2 regions of the Lentzea sp. HUAS12 genome follow, and region 1 is predicted to be linked to the other one. Evidence: predicted binding sites of a transcription regulator. Region 1 holds the regulator's gene; the other holds the start of a gene.
The links. Region 1 encodes HspR, which represses chaperone genes until heat shock. Its sites were predicted from a motif close to ANNTTGAGTNNNNNNNACTCAANNT; they were not measured.
Positions count from the first base shown of each region.

Region 2: a site for HspR is predicted at 2,489-2,513, ahead of ND450_RS38125 (adenylate cyclase). Genes of this name have one in related genera too.

Region 1 covers NZ_CP099738.1:7,235,000-7,244,279, forward strand. The annotation lists gene ND450_RS33490 (TetR/AcrR family transcriptional regulator) at 1-57, shown strand, start outside; gene ND450_RS33495 (hypothetical protein) at 62-616, shown strand; gene ND450_RS33500 (DUF4097 family beta strand repeat-containing protein) at 694-1,536, shown strand; gene dnaK (molecular chaperone DnaK) at 1,718-3,586, shown strand; gene grpE (nucleotide exchange factor GrpE) at 3,583-4,215, shown strand; gene dnaJ (molecular chaperone DnaJ) at 4,399-5,562, shown strand; gene ND450_RS33520 (heat shock protein transcriptional repressor HspR) at 5,568-5,996, shown strand; gene ND450_RS33525 (hypothetical protein) at 5,993-6,496, shown strand; gene ND450_RS33530 (SDR family oxidoreductase) at 6,478-7,377, opposite strand; gene ND450_RS33535 (TetR/AcrR family transcriptional regulator) at 7,463-8,038, shown strand; gene glyA (serine hydroxymethyltransferase) at 8,021-9,238, opposite strand; ZMP/ZTP riboswitch at 9,252-9,280, opposite strand, start outside.
Region 2 covers NZ_CP099738.1:8,124,561-8,133,840, forward strand. The annotation lists gene ND450_RS38110 (S8 family serine peptidase) at 1-807, shown strand, start outside; gene ND450_RS38115 (hypothetical protein) at 859-1,134, opposite strand; gene ND450_RS38120 (mechanosensitive ion channel family protein) at 1,284-2,366, opposite strand; gene ND450_RS38125 (adenylate cyclase) at 2,514-3,515, shown strand; gene ND450_RS38130 (hypothetical protein) at 3,518-4,498, shown strand; gene ND450_RS38135 (adenylosuccinate synthetase) at 4,498-5,712, shown strand; gene ND450_RS38140 (NUDIX hydrolase) at 5,663-6,307, shown strand; gene ND450_RS38145 (M1 family metallopeptidase) at 6,285-7,484, opposite strand; gene ND450_RS38150 (Pls/PosA family non-ribosomal peptide synthetase) at 7,481-9,280, opposite strand, start outside.

The DNA.
Region 1 (9,280 bases):
GTGTCCTTCTTGATCCGCGGTCGCGACGAACTCACGGCCGCCCCGCGGGAAGAATGAGGCCATGAAGTTCGCGCGAGAGGTGTCCGGCATCAGCCACGGGGTGAGCCTGGGGCTGCTCGCCGCGCTGTACGTGCGCGACTCGCTGGCGTTGTCGGTCGACGTCGAACCGCACGTGCCGGGCCTGGAGCCGTCGCTGCCGGTGCAGGTGCCGCTCGGCACCGACCGCGCCGCCGTGACCGCCGAGTGGCCGGGCTGGTGGGCGGACGCGCTGGACGCGTGCACGCGCGGCGCCGAACCCCCGGCCCCCGAGGACGCCACGGCGTTGCTGACCAGGCCCGCCAGCCGGGCCGCCGTGCTCGCGCTGAAGCCCGGCATCGAGCAGCTGCACCGCGTGCAGAGCCCTGCCGCGCTGCCGATCGGCGACGTGCTGCGCGGCATCGAGTCGCGCATCGGCCGGTGGGCGCAGAGCGTGGAGCTGCACATCGCCGAGGTGCCGGTCGACGGCCTGCTGTGGGAACGCATCGCGCCCGCGCACGTGCTGGCGTCGACCCGCTTCCTGAACGACCCGGCCCGCACGGCCCCCGCGTTGCGCGCGGTGCTGGAGGAACTGGCCTGAGGGTAGGGAGAACCCCACCCCTGCTCCGGGGGCGTGCAGCCGTGTCGCCGAGCCCCGCCGCCTCTACTTTTGAGGTCATGATGAGGACGGCGCTGGTGGCGTTGGTTGCGGGGGCGGTGCTCATGGTGTCGACCGGCTGTGGCATCCGCATCGTGAAGTACGAGTTCTCCGACGACCACGTGGTCGCGGAGAAGTTCACGTCGGTCAAGGTCCGCAGCGACGACGACGCCGGCGACGTGACGATCCGGTACCAGCAGGGGCTGACCGAGGCGAAGATCCACCGCCGGGTCGAGCACACGAAGAACACCAAGCCGTCGGGCGTCGCGCACCGGGTCGAGGGCGACACGCTGGTGCTCGACGGGTGCGGCCGGGACTGCGAGATCAACTACGAGGTCCTGGTCCCGGACGAGAAGATCACCGTGCAGGGCTCGACGGGGTCCGGCGACGGCATCTTCGACGGCGTGGCCGGGGTCGACTACCGGACGGGGTCCGGCAACCTCAAGATCCAGGACGTCCGGGGGGACGTCCGGGTCAGCTCGGGATCGGGCGACGTCGACGCCGCGGGGGTCGGCGGGAGCCTGATCGTGGAGGTCTCCTCGGGCAACATCACGCTCGACGCGATCAAGGGCAAGGCGACGCTCCTCACCCACTCCGGTGACATCAACGGCACCGCGATGGAGAACGACGTCACGGCCGACGCCTCCTCGGGCAACATCGCCCTGACGCTGCTCTCGGAGCGGCCGGTGCGGGCGAACTCCGGATCCGGCGACATCCTCCTGCGGGTGCCGGGCGGTCCGTTCAAGGTCCTCGGGCAGTCGGGCAGCGGTGACCGGCGGATCAACGTGCCGACCGATCCGTCGGGGAAGACCGAGCTGCGGCTCGACACCGGGTCGGGGGACGTCCGGGTCGTGGGCATCTAGACCAGGGGATTGTGTCGAGGGCCACTCCACAAGGGGTGGCCCTCGGTGCGTTCTGAGGGAACAACGGGACCTTCCCGGCCGTTGAGCCAGTCAGAAAGCTTGAGTCGGGTAGGCTCAAGTTTGGGTGAGATGGCAAACTTGAGCCAGCAACGCTCAACAAGTACTAGCGGAAGGAACTCCAATGGCGCGTGCAGTCGGCATCGACTTGGGGACGACCAACTCCGTCGTCGCCGTTCTCGAGGGCGGTGAGCCGACGGTCATCGCCAACTCGGAGGGCTCGAGGACGACCCCGTCCATCGTCGCGTTCGCCAAGAACGGCGAGGTCCTCGTGGGTCAGCCCGCGAAGAACCAGGCCGTCACCAACGTCGACCGCACGATCCGCTCGGTCAAGCGCCACGTCGGCACGACCTGGCAGACCGACGAGATCGACGGCAAGAAGTACACCTCGCAGGAGATCAGCGCGCGTGTGCTGATGAAGCTCAAGCGCGACGCCGAGGCGTACCTGGGCGAAGAGATCACCGACGCGGTCATCACCGTCCCCGCCTACTTCGAGGACGCGCAGCGCCAGGCCACCAAGGAGGCCGGCCAGATCGCGGGTCTCAACGTGCTCCGCATCGTCAACGAGCCGACCTCCGCCGCTCTGGCGTACGGCCTCGACAAGGGCGAGAAGGAGCAGACCATCCTGGTCTTCGACCTCGGTGGCGGCACGTTCGACGTCTCGCTGCTCGAGCTCGGCGACGGCGTGGTCGAGGTCCGCGCGACCTCCGGTGACAACCACCTCGGTGGCGACGACTGGGACCAGCGCGTCGTCGACTGGCTGGTCGAGCGCTTCAAGCAGGCCAACGGCATCGACCTGACCAAGGACAAGATGGCCCTGCAGCGGATCCGCGAGGCCGCTGAGAAGGCCAAGATCGAGCTGTCCAGCTCGTCGCAGGCGTCGATCAACCTGCCGTACATCACGGTCGACGCGGACAAGAACCCGCTGTTCCTCGACGAGACGCTGTCGCGCGCCGAGTTCCAGCGCATCACGTCCGACCTGCTCGAGCGCACCCGCGCGCCGTTCAACAACGTGATCAAGGACGCCGGCGTCTCCGTCGGCGACATCGACCACGTCGTGCTCGTCGGTGGCTCGACCCGCATGCCCGCCGTCGCGGAGCTCGTCAAGGAGCTGACCGGCGGCCGCGAGCCCAACAAGGGCGTGAACCCGGACGAGGTCGTCGCCGTCGGCGCCGCCCTGCAGGCCGGTGTCCTCAAGGGCGAGGTCAAGGACGTCCTGCTGCTCGACGTCACCCCGCTGTCCCTCGGCATCGAGACCAAGGGCGGCATCATGACCAAGCTGATCGAGCGCAACACCACGATCCCGACGAAGCGCTCCGAGACCTTCACGACGGCCGACGACAACCAGCCGTCCGTGCAGATCCAGGTCTTCCAGGGCGAGCGCGAGATCGCGGCCCACAACAAGAAGCTCGGCATGTTCGAGCTGACCGGCCTGCCGCCCGCCCCGCGTGGCGTGCCGCAGATCGAGGTCACCTTCGACATCGACGCGAACGGCATCGTCCACGTGTCGGCGAAGGACCTGGGCACCGGCAAGGAGCAGTCGATGACGATCACCGGTGGCTCCGCGCTGCCGAAGGACGACATCGACCGCATGGTGAAGGACGCCGAGGCCCACGCGGAGGAGGACAAGCGCCGCCGCGAGGAGGCCGAGGTCCGCAACCAGGCCGAGACGCTCGTCTACCAGACGGAGAAGGTCGTCAAGGAGAACGACGACAAGCTCCCGGCCGAGATCAAGGACAAGGTCAACGCCGCGATCACCGAGGCGAACGAGGCGCTCAAGGGCACCGACATCGCCGCCATCAAGGCCGCGGTGGAGAAGCTCGCGACCGAGTCGCAGGCCATCGGCCAGGCGATCTACGCCAACGCCCCCGGTGCCGCCGGCGCCGAGGCCCCCGGTGCTGAGGCTCCGGGTGCCGCGGGTGCGGGTGCCGGTGCGAAGAAGGACGACGACGTCGTCGACGCCGAGATCGTGGACGAGGACGAGAAGAAGTGACCGAACCGAGGCATGCCGCCCCTGACGAGGAGCAGCCTCAGGTCGTCGTGAACGACCGGCGCCGGATCGACCCCGAAACGGGCGAGGTCCGGCCGCCGGCCCACGCGGCACCCGAGGAAGGCGCTGCTCCGGTTTCCGAAGAGCCCCTGGTCGCCGAGGTCGTGGACGAGGTGGCCGCCGAGCTGAAGACCCAGCTCGACGAGCGCACCGCCGACCTGCAGCGGCTCACCGCCGAGTACGCGAACTACCGCAAGCGGGTGGAACGCGACCGCGAAGCGGTGATCACCAACGCGAAGGCGTCCGTCGCCTCCGAGCTCCTCTCGGTGCTGGACGACATCGAGCGGGCCGCCGCCCACGGCGACCTGACCGGTGCGTTCAAGGCGGTCGCGGACAAGCTCGTCTCCACGTTGCAGAAGTCGGGCCTGGAGCCGTTCGCGCACGAGGGCGAGGCGTTCGACCCGTCGGTGCACGAGGCCGTGCAGCACAGCACGTCCCCGGACGTCGACGGACCGACCGTGACCGCCGTCCTGCGCCGCGGCTACACGTTCGGCGAGAAGCTCGTCCGGCCCGCGCTCGTCGCGGTGACCGACCACGAGCCCGCCGCAGCAGCCCCGGCCGAAGACGCCTAGTGCCACGACCGGCAACCGCCGCCGCGTCTTCCGGCGCCCAGCAGGGCGCCTCGCGGCACCGGCCCCACGTCCACGGCCGAACCAGGACGAGGACGCGGGGCCGGCACCGCGACGCACCCGTCTGAACACCGAAACACGAGGCAAGGCTGCCGGTCACGGCACAGGGAAAGGAGGAGACGTCCGGTGAGTCAGAGGGACTGGATCGAAAAGGACTTCTACCGCGAGCTGGGCGTCTCCTCAGAGGCGACCGCGGACGAGATCAAGAAGTCGTACCGCAAGCTCGCCCGCGAGCTGCACCCCGACGCGAACCCCGGTGACGCCAAGGCCGAGGCCCGCTTCAAGGCGGTCTCCGAGGCTTACGGCGTCCTGTCGGACCCGGCCAAGCGCAAGCAGTACGACGAGGCCCGCCGCCTGTTCGCGGGCGGCGGCGGTTTCCCGGGCTCCGGTGGCTTCGGCTCCGGCGGCTTCGACGTCAACGACCTGTTCGGCCGTGCCGCGCAGGGCACCGGTGGCGGAGGCCTGGGCGACCTGCTCGGCGGCCTGTTCAACCGGCGCGGTGGCGCGTCGCCGGGTTCGGCCACGAGGCCGCGTCGTGGTGAGGACGTCGAGACCGACGTCCGCATCGACTTCACCGAGGCGGTGCAGGGGGCGACGGTGCCGTTGCGCCTGTCGTCGCCCGCCGCCTGCACGACCTGCAACGGCTCCGGTGCCAAGCCCGGCACCACGCCGCACACCTGCGCGACGTGTTCGGGCTCCGGCCTGGTCACGCGCTCGCAGGGCGCGTTCGCGTTCAGCGAGCCGTGCCGCGACTGCCGTGGCACGGGCAAGATCATCGACGACCCGTGCCCCGAGTGCGGTGGCGACGGCGTCAGCACCCGCACCCGCACGCTGACCGTGCGGATCCCGTCGGGTGTCGACGACGGCCAGCGCATCCGCCTTGCGGGACAAGGCGAACCGGGGCGCAACGGTGGTCCGAACGGCGATCTGTTCGTGCGCGTGCACGTCAACCCGCACAGCGTGTTCGGCCGTCAGGGCAACGACCTGACGCTGACCGCGCCGATGACCTTCCCCGAGCTCGCGCTCGGAACGACGTTGACCGTGCCGACGCTCGACGGCAAGGTGACCTTGAAGGTGCCTGCGGGCACGTCCTCCGGGCGGGTGCTGCGGGCGCGGGGCAAGGGGATCACGAAGCGGGACGGGACCGCGGGCGATCTCCTGATCACCCTGGAGGTCGCCGTGCCGAACAACCTGTCGTCGGAGGCCCGCAAGGCCCTCCAGGCGTACGCCGACGTGACGACCGACCACGACCCGCGCGGTGACCTGAACGCACTCCTTGAAGGGCGGTGAGTTCGGTGGGTTTTCCGTTCCCTCCCGGGACTGATGAAGACACGCCGTTCTTCGTGATCTCGGTGGCGGCCCAGCTGTCGGGCCTGCACGCCCAGACCCTGCGGTCCTACGACCGGATGGGCCTGGTGTCGCCGGGCCGCACGTCCGGTGGCGGCCGCCGCTACTCGATGCGCGACATCGTGCTGCTGCGCGAGGTCCAGCGCCTCTCGCAGGACGAGGGCGTCAACCTCGCCGGCATCAAGCGGATCATCGACCTGGAGAACCAGGTCGACGCCCTGCGCTCCCGCGTGGCCGAGCTCCAGCAGGAGCTCGCGCAGGCGTTGGCGGCAGCCGACTCCACGGCCGCCGCCGTGCACGCCTCCTACCGGCGCGACCTCGTGCCGATCCGGCAGGAGACCGCGCTCGTCGTGTGGAAGCCGAAGCCCCGCAAGTGATCGAGCGCCTGTACGAGGTCTTCGCGACGCCGCGTCCGCGCGTGGTCGAGTTCTGCGACCACTGCGTGGACGCGGCGAACGTCGCGCCGTTCACCACGGTTCCGTTGCGCCACTTGACTTCCGAACAGGTCGGGAAGTTCTGGCTGAAATCGGGGACGATCGGCGACGAGAACTTCGTGCGCTACCTGCTCCCGCGCGTGGTGGAGCTGATCGCACTCGGTGAGCTGGAGGCGGACTTCTTCTGGCTCCGGCTCGTCGCCGAGGCGTACGAGAAGGGCGACCCGCGCGAACAGGCGGCCCTGCGCGAGTACTTCCTCGCCACGCCGATCGCGTTGGCCGGACTCGTGCGCGAGGGTCCGAAGGACGGACCGCTCACCGAGTGGAGCCGCACGCCGGAAACGCTGGCCGTGCTGGAACGAGCGGCACTGAGCGAGCCCGATCCCGGTGGCGTGCTCTCCGACGCGCACGCGGAACTCGAAGCTCACCTCTCGTCGAAGTAGAACCCGGCTTCCAGGTCTTCCAGGAGGCCGGGTTCCTGCGGTTCCCAGCCCAGCAACGACTTCGTGCGCTCGGCCGAGGTCGGCGCGTCCCGCGAGACCATGAACGCGAGCGGGCCGAAGTGCTCCTGCGCCCGTTCCTCCGGGATGCCCTCGACCGGCACGCCCAGCTTCCGGCCGATGACCTCGGCGATCTCCCTCATGGTGATGGCCTCCTCGTCCACCCCGTGCAGCACCGAGCCCGCCGGCGCCTTCTCGGCCGCGAGCCGGTAGAGCCGTGCCGCGTCCCGCGTGTGCCCGGCGGACCAGCGGTTCGAGCCGTCGCCGGGGTAGCCGGAAACGCCGGTGGCGCGGGCGGTTCTGATCAGGATCGGGATGAAGCCGGCCGTGTCCAGTTCACTGTGGACGGTCGGCGGCAGCACGACGACCGAACCGCGGACGCCCTGCGCGTCGATGATCGCGTTGCGCGCGGCGCCCCGCGGACCCTCGCTGGAGATCCGCTCCTCCTCGGTGGCCGTGCGGCCGAGGCCGGAGTAGACCAGCGTGCCCGCCGTGCCGACCAGCGCCTTGCCGGTGCCCGCCAGTTCGTCGAGGAACGCGCGGACCACGGCGAGGTCGGCGTCCGAGGCGCCCTGGTAGTCGCCCGCGTACATCTGCTCGTGCTTGAACGCCAGGTGGATCACGGCGTCCGCCTCGGCGGCGCCCTTGCGCAGCCCGTCGAGGTCGTCGAGGTCACCGCGCTGGACGGTGACGCCCTGGGCCTCGAGCTTGGCGGCGGACGCGTCCGAGCGGGCCAGCCCGACGACCTCGTGCCCTGCCCCCAGCAGTTCCGGCACCAGCGCTGAACCGACGTGGCCGCTGGCACCCGTGACGAAGACCTTCATGTGCCTGTCCTTCGAAGTGATGGGACTTGGTCTCATCAACCGTAGCAGAGTGATGGGACTTAGTCTCGTCACTTATGATGGGCGCATGGCTCGATGGGAACCGGACGCGCGGGAGCGGTTGGTGCGCGCCGCGCTCGACCTGTTCAGCGAGCAGGGGTACGAGAACACGGCGGTGGCGCAGATCGCCGAGCGCGCGGGGCTCACGAAGAGCACGTTCTTCCGGCACTTCCGCGACAAGCGGGAGGTGCTGTTCGGCGGTCAGGAGGTGCTGGCCGAGCTGATGAGCGGCGCGATCGCCGGTACTCCTGCCGGGGCGGGGCCGCTGGTGGCGGTCGAGGCGGCCTTGGTGGCGACGGCGAGGACGTTCACGGACGAGCGCCGGGCGCACGGGCCGCAGCGGCTGGCGGTGATCGAGGGCAACGACGAGCTGCGCGAACGGGCCGCCTTGAAGATGGTCGGGTTCGCCGTCGCGATGACGGACGCGCTGAAGCGGCGCGGGGTGCCGGAACTGGAGGCGGCCGTGGCCGCCGAGCTGGGCGTGCTGGCGTTCGACCGCGGGTACGGGCACTGGCTGGAGGCCGGCGGGGACTTCGGCGAGATCGCCCGCCGGACGCTCCGTGACGTGCGGGAGGCCGCGGCCTCCCTACAGCGAGCCGAGTAGCTCCTCGACCTCGGCGGCGATGCGGTCCAGCGCCTGGTCGTCGTCGTGCGCGGTGATCGCGCGGTCCATCCAGTCCGCGATCAACGGCATCTGCGCGGGCTTGAGGCCGCGGGTGGTGACGCCCGGCGTGCCGAGCCGGATGCCGGACGGGTCGAACGGCTTGCGCGTGTCGAACGGGACGGCGTTGTAGTTCAGCTCGATGCCCGCCCGGTCGAGCGCCTGCGCGGCCGGCTTGCCGCCGATCAGCTTCGACGTCAGGTCGATCAGCACCAGGTGGTTGTCCGTGCCGCCGGAGACCAGGTCGAAGCCGCGTTCGAGCAACGCCTCCGCGAGCGCCTGCGCGTTCGCGACGATCGTGTGCGCGTACTCGCGGAACTCCGGCGTGGCCGCTTCCTTGAGCGCCACCGCGATCGCGGCGGTCGTGTGGTTGTGCGGACCGCCCTGCAGACCGGGGAAGACGGCGCGGTCGATCGCCTTCGCGTGGGCGGCGTCGGTGAGGATCATGGCGCCGCGCGGGCCCCGGAGCGTCTTGTGCGTGGTCGTGGTGATCACCGGCGCGTGCCCGACCGGCGACGGGTGCGCACCGCCCGCGACCAGGCCCGCGATGTGCGCGATGTCGGCGACCAGGAGCGCGCCGACCTCGTTCGCGATGTCGGCGAACGCGGGGAAGTCGATGGTGCGCGGGATCGCCGTGCCACCGCAGAAGATCACCTTCGGGCGCTCGACCTGGGCGAGCGTGCGGACCTCGTCCATGTCGACGCGGCCGGTCTCCTTGCGGACCTCGTACTGGACGCTGCGGAACCACTTGCCGGTGGCGGAGACGCTCCAGCCGTGCGTGAGGTGGCCGCCCATCGGCAGCGACATGCCCATCACGGTGTCGCCCGGCTGCAGGAACGCCAGGTAGACGGCGAGGTTCGCCGGGGAGCCCGAGTACGGCTGGACGTTCGCGTGGTCGACGCCGAAGAGCGCTTTCGCGCGGTCCTGCGCCAGCAGCTCGACCTGGTCGATGACCTGCTGGCCCTCGTAGTAGCGCTTTCCGGGGTAGCCCTCGGAGTACTTGTTCGTCAGCACCGAGCCTGTTGCCTCGAGCACGGCGGGCGAGACGTCGTTCTCGGACGCGATCATGCGCAGCTTGCTGGCCTGACGGCGTTCCTCGGCCTGGATGAGGGTGGCGATCTCGGGATCGACTTCGCGCAGCACGGCATCACTCCGTGCCGGGCACCCAGGCGTTCGGTGCGCTCG
Region 2 (9,280 bases), 890 kb from region 1:
GTCAACTCGTCGACCAACTGCTACAACCCCGACGCGGGTGCCGGTTGCGCCGGTGGCTCGCCGACCAGCCGCACGGTGGCCAGCCCGATGGCCGGTGTGTGGGAGATCGTGATCGAGGCCCGTCGCACCTCCGACGCCGCCGAGGCGCCGTACTCGGTGACCGCGTCGGTGCTCGGCACGACCATCAGCCCGAACCCGGACGTCATCCCGTCCGCGGCGCTGGGTGCCCCGGTCGAGCGCGCGTACACCGTCACGAACACGCAGGCCAGCTTCAACGGCCGGCTCGCGGCGGGTGCGGTCGGCAGTGCCAAGACGGCCCGTCCGAGCATCGCGAACCTCGCGCAGCAGCAGTACCCGATCACCGTCGCGCCCGGCTCGACGAGGCTCACCGTCACGATCGGCAACCCCGCCGACCAAGGCGCCGACCTCGACCTGCTGGTCTACAACTGCACGTCGGGCAGCTGCGTGCTCGCCGGTCAGTCGGCGGACGCGGACTCCGAGGAGTCCGTGACCATCACCAACCCGGCCGCGGGCAACTGGGTCGCACTGGTGGACGGCTACGCGGTGCCCGCGGGCACCACGGAGTACGACTACTTCGACGTATTCACCTCGGCCGGTCTCGGCACGCTCACCGTGACCGACACCAACGCCGACCGCGCCGCCGGTGCGACGTGGAACGCGACGGGCGTCATCACGCCGCTGGGCCAGCCCGGTGCCGGCCGCGTGCTGCGCGGTGAGCTCGAGGTCCGCACGGCCGACAACACCGTCGTCGGTACCGGCGCGGTGATCGTCCAGGCGGTCAGCTAGCAGTCCGGTAGTACGTAGAAAGCCCCAGGACCCACGACGTCCTGGGGCTTTCTACGGTTCTGGCAGCCTGTTGTTCAGGGGCTCGTCCAAGTCCACCTTGGACACACCCGTGATCAGATATGCGTCTTCCACCCTGTCGACCGGCATCTCGGCGCGCAGGTAGCCGATTCTGGGATCCCGCGACTCGACGGTCGCGCCCAGCACCACCAGTGCCCGCTCGACCTCCTCGTCGCGTCCCGGCTGCACGGAGATCATGAGTGGCACTGTGAGGTGGCCGTCGCGCTTCGCCTGCTCGATCCGGTTCCTGTCCGGTTTCGCCGATGACACGACGGGGACCTCCGCGTTGGGCACGGCTGGGGACCCGTTCGTACCACAGCTACCGAGAGCCAGCGCGCAAAACGCGACGGCGAGCGGTCTTCTCATGGTGGGAGGACGGAGCGGGCCGCGCGGGCGGTTGCACCGACTTTCCCCGCGCCCTACTGCTTGGGCCCCGCAAACGCTTGCTCGCGCAGTGCGCCGTCGACGCTCTCCCCGAACACCCGCGCGTCCGTGTGCTGGTCAGAGGTCGGTTGCGCCTTCTTGACGCCGGTGACCGCCTTCGTGCGGATCTGCGGCAACGCACCGGCATGCTGGCGGTGCACCCAGTCCACCAGGTGCTCGCGCGTCAGGCACCGCAGGTCCCACAACTTGCCGGCGTCGGCCGCGCTCACGAGCGCACGCACCCGCACGAACCCCTGCGTCGCCTGAGTCACCTGCAACACGGACACCCGCCCGTCCCACAGGTCGCTGCCCTCCAACATGGACCGCATCTCCTGTCGCATCGCCTCGACCGGCACCGTCCAGTCGAGATCGAGCTCGACGGTCCCGAGCAACGCCGACTGCGTGCGAGTCCAGTTCTCGAACGGCGTCTTCAGGAAGTACGACGTCGGCAGCACCAGCCGCCGGTCGTCCCACAGGTGCAGCACCACGTACGTCAGCGTGATGTCCTCGACCCGCCCCCACTCACCTTCGACGACGACCACGTCGTCGAGCCGCACCGCGTCGCTGAACGCGATCTGCAGCCCCGAGATCAGGTTGCCCAGCAACGACTGCGCCGAGAACGCCGCCACCGCGCCGATCACCGCGGCCGACGCCAGCACCGTCGACCCGACCGCCCGCGCACCGGGGAAGGTCATCAGGATCGCGCCCACCGCCAGCACGCCGATGACCACCAGGACCAGTCGCCGCACCAGCGTGACCTGCGTGTGGACCCGCCGCGCGTGCCGGTTGTCCGTGACGTCCGTGCGGATCCGCGACAGCGATATGTCCACCAGGGTGCTGATCAGCGCCGACAGCAGCCACGCCCCGGCGAGGATCAGCGCGATGCCCAGCACGTGCAGCACGACCGGCGCGTCCACCGGGTACACGCTGAGGCTTATCTGGGCGGCCAGGAGCGCTCCGAACACCTGGCCCGGCCGGTACATCCTCCCGCTGTGGGTGAAGCGGCGGACCAGTCGGTGGACCACCTCCACCACCAGCAGTGCGAAGGCCACGGAGCAGCCCATGACGACGAACAGCACGTTTCCTCCTCCCGTGTCGGGATCGGGTACCCGACGTCCGAACGGGTGAACACCATGAGCCAACTCACGACGGTCGGCCGGAGCGGTTTGAGTCACACAGACCAGAACATGCTTGCGTTCGGGGTTTGAGTTTGTAAGACTCAAACCATGACCACAACGGAGGCGCTGGAACTGGTGGAGCGGGCCGGCTCGGCCGAAGCCCTGTTCGGGCCGCGCACCACCGACCCGGACAAGCGCAGGCAGGCGAAGCGCCTGTACCGCGCACTGGCCTCGGTCCTGCACCCCGACGTGGTCGGACCGGGCGACACCAGGGCGCACGCGGCCTCGGCGGTCCTGACCCGCCTGCACCACGAGTGGACGCACAGCACGACCGTCGAGCTGCGCACGAGGACCGGCGTCTACCGCATCGGCGAGCCGTTCGCGGTCGGCAGCATCGCCAACCTCTACGAGTCCGACGGTCCGCACGTCGTCAAGGTGGTGCGCAACCCGGCGCTCAACCCGTTGCTGCACGGCGAGTGGCAGGCGCTGCGCAGGCTCGAACGCTTCACCGACCGCAACCAGTGGCTGCGCCCCTTCTACCCGCGCCTGCTCGACACCTCCGGCGAGGTGGCCAAGGGCAGCAGGGCCTTCACGGTCCTGGACCCGCTGAAAGACGGCTTCGTGACGCTGAAGGACGTGCAGAACGCGTACCCGCACGGGCTGGACGGCCGCGACTACGCGTGGATGCACCGCAGGCTGCTCAAGGCGTTGGCCGGCGCGCACCAGATCGGGTTGGTCCACGGGGCCGTCACCGCCGAGAACGTCCTGGTGCACCCGGAGCAGCACGGCATCGTGCTGGCCGGCTGGTCCTTCGCCGTGGAGGAGGGCCAGCGACTCCTTGCCACCAGCAAGGCCATCGCCTACCCGCCTGAGGTCGCGGCGCAGGAACCGGTCACCGCCGCGACGGACGTCCACATGGCACACGCGCTGATGCTCGAAACGTTGGCGCAAAACGAGAAGCGCCAACGGTCGTTCGCAAACGGCTGTATGCAGGACCGGCCATCGCGCAGGCCGGACGCGCAAGACCTGCTGAACGAGTACGACGAACTGCTCGAAGAACTGTACGGACCAAGGGTTTTCCGCCCGTTCGCCCTTCCAGAAGGAGAATGACCATGGGACACGGCAAGTGGGACGACAACGCGTACGCCGCGGCCAAGACCTTCCGCGCGGCCAAGGGGATCGCCGACTTCGGCTACACCGCCTCGATCAGGTCGCAGCCCGCGTCGAGCTGGAAGGCCGCGCCGGCGCTGGACCCGTTCAAGGTCGCCTACCGCGAGTGCCGCGACTCGCCCGACCACGCCGACTCGACACCGATCGCCGTGCTGTTCGACGTGACCGGGTCGATGGGCGCGGTGCCGCGGATCATGCAGGGCAAGCTCGGCAAGTTGCACGGACTGTTGCAGCGCAAGGGATATCTCGCCGACCCGCAGCTGATGTTCGGCGGGATCGGGGACGCGGACAGCGACCGGGTGCCGTTGCAGGTCGGCCAGTTCGAGTCGGACAACCGCATGGACGAGCAGCTGCGCGACATCTTCCTCGAGGGCAACGGCGGCGGCCAGAAGAGCGAGTCGTACGAGCTGGCCGCGTACTTCGTCGCGCGGCACGTCGTCACCGACGCGTGGCAGAAGCGCGGCCGCAAGGGCTACCTGTTCATCATCGGTGACGAGCTGAACAAGCCGCGGCTGGAGGCGAAGCACATCCGGCGGATCATCGGCGACGACGTCCACCAGGACATCGACCCCGTGTCGGTCTACCGCGAGCTGGCGCGCAAGTGGAACGTCTACTTCATCCTCCCCAATCAGTCGTCGTACTTCAACGACGACGCCATCGGTGAGCACTGGCGGGCGATCCTCGGGCAGAACTTCCTCAAGCTCGACGACCCCGGCGCCGTGTGCGAGCTGATCGCCGCGACGATCGGCATGGAGGAGCAGGTGGTCGACCTCGACCAGGCCCTCGTGGACCTCGCCGAGATCGGCTCGGTCACCGAGAGCAAGGCCGTCGGCAAGGCGCTGGTCGCCGTCGGTGGCAGCAAGCGCGCGGTCGTGGCGGCCCCGCTCGGCATCGACGGTCCCGACGACGTGGCGCTGAGCTGATGAACGACCACGTGATCGTCGTCGGGCTGGGGTTCGGCGACGAGGGCAAGGGTGCCACCGTCGACGCGTTGTGCGCGGACGGGTCGGTGTCGGCCGTCGTGCGGTTCAACGGGGGAGCGCAGGCCGCGCACAACGTGGTCGTCGACGGCCGGCACCACACCTTCAGCCAGTTCGGGTCGGGCACGCTCGCGGGCGTGCCGACCTGGCTGTCGCGGTTCGTGCTGGTCGAGCCGATCGCGCTGGCGACCGAGTCGCGCGAGCTGGAGGCCGTCGGCGTCACGGACCCGCTGTCGTTGATGTCGATCGACGCCCAGGCGCTGCTCACGACACCGTTCCACGTCGCCGCCAACCGGGCCAGGGAGAGGGCCAGGGGCGACGACCGGCACGGGTCGTGCGGCAAGGGGATCGGCGAGACGGTCTGGTACGGCCTGCTCGCCGGGGCGGCCGAGGGGGACGTGGTGGAGGGGCAGCGGGTGCTCGGCGAGCCGGGCCCCGCCCCGACCGTGGGCGACTGCCTGAACCCGATCACGTTGCGGCGCAAGCTCGACGCGCTCGCCCGGTTCTACGAGCCGTTGATCGGCGAAGGCCCGGGCATCGGCGAACTGGTCGGGCTCTACCGCGCGTTCGCCGACGCCGTGCGGATCACCGCGGGCCACGAAGGGCTGCTCGACGCGGGCCGAGTCGTCTTCGAGGGCGCCCAGGGCGTTCTCCTGGACGAGACGTACGGCTTCCACCCGCACACCACGTGGTCGACGGTCGTGCCGCGCAACGCCCGCGAGCTGCTCCAGGGACGTCCGGCCCGGGTGATCGGCGTGACCAGGACCTACCAGACGCGGCACGGCGCGGGCCCGTTGCCGACGGAGGACCCCGCCGTGCTCGCGAGGTTCCCGGAGCGTCACAACGGCACGGGGGAGTTCCAGGGCGCCTGGCGAGCCGGGCACCTGGACGCGAACCTGCTCCGCTACTCCGTCGATTGCTGTGGGGGTATCGACGGCCTCGCGGTGACGCACCTGGACGCTCAGGGCTTGAAGGTCGCCACTGGTGATTCGCTGGAGGACCTGTCCGATCCCGTCGCCTACCTGGAGGACCTGCTCGGCGTGGACGTGCTCGTCACGGGCACGGGGCCGGCCAGGTCCGACTACGAGGTGCGGGAGAATCCACCACATGATCGAGTCGACGTTGGTCTCGGTGGACGTCATAGCGCTCCGGTTTGACCCGGACGCGCGCACGGTGCTCGTGGGGGTCGCACCGCGCGCACTGGAGCCGTTCGCGGGGGAGCTGGCGCTGCCCGGCGTCCTGCTGGGCCGCGGCGAACGGCTGCGCGACGCGACCACCAGGGCCGTCACGGGCAAGCTCGGCCTCGCCGAGGAGTCCGTGACGGCGACGGGCCAGCTCGCCACGTTCGACGAGCCGTCGCGTGACCCGCGCGGCCCCACTCTGTCGATCGCGCTGTGGGCCACCGTGACGGGCCCGTCCGGGGACGTGGCCGTCTGGCACCGGCTCGACGACGTGCCCGCGCTGGCGTTCGACCACGACCGGATCGTCGCCGACTGCCGGCCGTTGCTCGCGGACAAGCTCTGGCGCGACGTGGCGTTCACGGCGGGCCTGCTCGGACGCGAGTTCACGACGGCGCAGGCGCTCGACGTCACCGAGTCGCTGACCGGCGACCGGCCCTACCCGGCCAACCTGGGCCGCACGATGGACCGCGTGCCGGGTCTCGAACGCACCACCGAGCACGCGTCGGCGTTGCCCAAGGGCGGCCGTCCGCCGCTGGTCTGGAAGTGGTCTAGCGAGGCAGTTCGGGCTTGAACAGCCAGCGGTCGAGCAGGTCGCGGTGCCCGGCCAGCGCGATGAAGTCCTCGGTCGTCACGACGCCGTGCCGGTTGCGCGCACACCACTCCCGCAGCAGCGCGAAGAACGAGTCGTCGCCCATCTCGCGGCGCAGCGCGTGCACGGTCAACGCCCCGCGCTTGTAGACGCGGTCGTCGAACCACTGCGACCGCGTGGGCCGGCCGATCACGATGTCCTGCGGCAGGCGCCTCAGGAGGTCCCGCGCCGCCGCGGCGCACGCGTCCGCCGACCGGCCGCCGGACGCCTCGGACCACAACCACTCCGAATAGCTGGCGAAACCCTCGTTCAGCCAGATGTGCTCCCACGAGGCGAGCCCGACCGAGTTGCCGAACCACTGGTGCGCCAGCTCGTGCGCCACCAGCCGTTCCGACCCGCGCCGCCCGTCCACGTGGTTCGCGCCGAACGTCGACAGCCCTTGCGCCTCAACGGGAACGTCGAGCGCGTCGTCGGTCACCACGACCGCGTACCTGGCGAACGGGTACGGCCCGAACAGCGACGAGAACAGCTCTATCATCGCGTTCTGCCGGCCGAAGTCGTGGGCCACCAGGCGCTTGAGCCGCGACGGTGCCCAGACGCCGGGCAGCGCCTCGACGTACTGTCCGATCTGGACGGTCGCGAGGTAGGTCGCCATCGGCGCGGCCATCGAGTACGTCCACCGGGTGGTGCTGCCGGAGACCTTGCCGTCGACCAGCACCCCGTTGCACACCACGGTGTACGGCGACGGCGCGGTGACCTCCAGGTGGTACGAGGCCTTGGACGACGGTTCGTCGAGGCACGGGAACCACGACGGCGCCCCGATGGGCTGCGAGGCCACGATCGAACCGTCCGTCAGCTCGTCCCAGCCGAGGTCGCCCCACTCGGGCGTCGAGATCGGCTTCGGGACGCCCGAGTACCGGACCTCGACGGTGAAGGCGCCGCGCACGGCGGCGCGGACGTTCAGCACGCCACCCGCGTGCCCGTAGCGGGCCGGTCTGCCGTTGACCAGCAGCTTCGAGATCCGCAGCGGTCCGAAGGACAGCGAGAACGACGTCAGGGGAGCAGGACAGGAAGCCTGCAGCACCGCGCGCCCCGAGAGGCGCGCGGAGTGCGGCTTGTAGTCAAGCTCTAGCGCGTAATGGTGTACGGAGAAACTCATGTCCACGCGGAGATCGGGTTGCCCAGCCAACGGGTTCCCGACGGTACATCCTCTCCGCGCATGACCAGCGAGGCGGGTCCGATCGTCGTGTGGTCGCCGACGGACGCGCCGGGCAGCACGATGCCGTGCGGGCCCAAAGTGGAACCGGCGCCCAGCTCCACCCGGTCCATGCGCAGGATCCGGTCGTGGAACAGGTGCGTCTGCACGACGCAGCCCCGGTTCACGGTCGCTCCGGCACCGAGCTCCACCAGGTCGGCCTCGGGCAGCCAGTACGACTCGCACCACACGCCTCGGCCGACGGACGCGCCCAGCGAGCGCAGCCACAGGTTCATGATCGGCGTGCCGCCGGAGAACCCGATCAGCCACGGCACGGCGAGCACCTCGACGAACGTGTCCGCCAGCTCGTTGCGCCACACGAACGCCGACCACAGCGGGTACTCGCGGGTCTTGAAGCGGCCCACGAGCGTCCACTTGGCGACCACGGCGACCAGGCACGCGGCCACGCCGGCACCCAGCAGCACGAGGCCGGAGGCCCAGAGGCCGAACTCCTTCAGCGCGAACAGCACGCCCACGACGAGAGCGACGTTCAGCATCACCGGCACGAACCGGCACAGCTCGACCAGCGCCCGCGCCCACATCAGGTGCTTCGGCGGGTCGAACGTGCGCGACTGGTCCGAGACCTCGGCGGCGCGCGGCAGCTTCATCGGCGGCATGCCGAGGTACGACGACCCGGCCTTGGCCCGCTTCGGCGCTGCCGACAGCACGCCGACGAGCCCGCCCTTCGGCACCGCGCGACCGGGCGCGGTCATGCCCGAGTTGCCCAGGAACGCCCGCTTGCCGACGCGCGCGGTGGCGATGCGCAGCCAGCCGCCGCCGAGCTCGTAGGACGCGACCATCGTGTCGTCGGCCAGGAACGCGCCGTCGCCCACTCTGGTCATCTTCGGCAGCGCGACCACCGTGGACGCCTCGACGCCGCGGCCGACCTTCATGCCCAGCAGGCGCAGCCACACGGGCGTGAACAGCGACGCGTACAGCGGGAACAGGGCCGAGCGCGCGTTGTTCATCAGACGCTCGGTCGTCCACGCGGCCCACGCCACCCGGCTGTGCACGGGGTAGTACCCCTCGCGCATGCCGATGCCCAGCAGGCGCACGGCGACCAGCACGATCAGCGCGTACGAGCCGAACCAGATCGCGGAGGCGACCGGGACGTCCCACAGCGCCGACGTCAGCGTCACGGGGCGGCGCAGCACGTACAGCAGGGCCGGAGCGGCCGCCAGCAGCGGCAGCGCGGCCAGCAGGCCGGACGAGAGGCCGTACATGAGGTTCCAGAAGCGCGAGCGCTCCGGGCGGCGCGACGGGAACGACCGCGCGGCCTTGCCCTCGCGGATCGCCGGGACGCCCGCCCAGCGCTGGCCGGTCGGTACCGAGCCGCGCACTCCGGAACCGGGCGCCACCTCGGCCTTCTTGCCGATCCGCGCGCCGGGGAACAGCGTGCTGCGCGCACCGACGGTCGCGCCCGCGCCGATCCGGACGCGGCCGATGCGCAGCCTGTCGCCGTCGATCCACCAGCCGGACAGGTCGACCTCGGGCTCGACGGCGGCGCCGCGCCCGACCTTGAGCATGCCCGTGACGGGCGGCAACGAGTGCAGGTCGGCGCCTTCGCCGATCTTCGCGCCCAGCGCCCGCGCGTAGTGCGTGACCCAGGAACCGGAAAGCTCGGTGGCGCGGGACATCTGCGCCAGCATCTCGGCCGTCCACAGTCGCAAGTGGACGGAACCGCCGCGCGGGTACGTGCC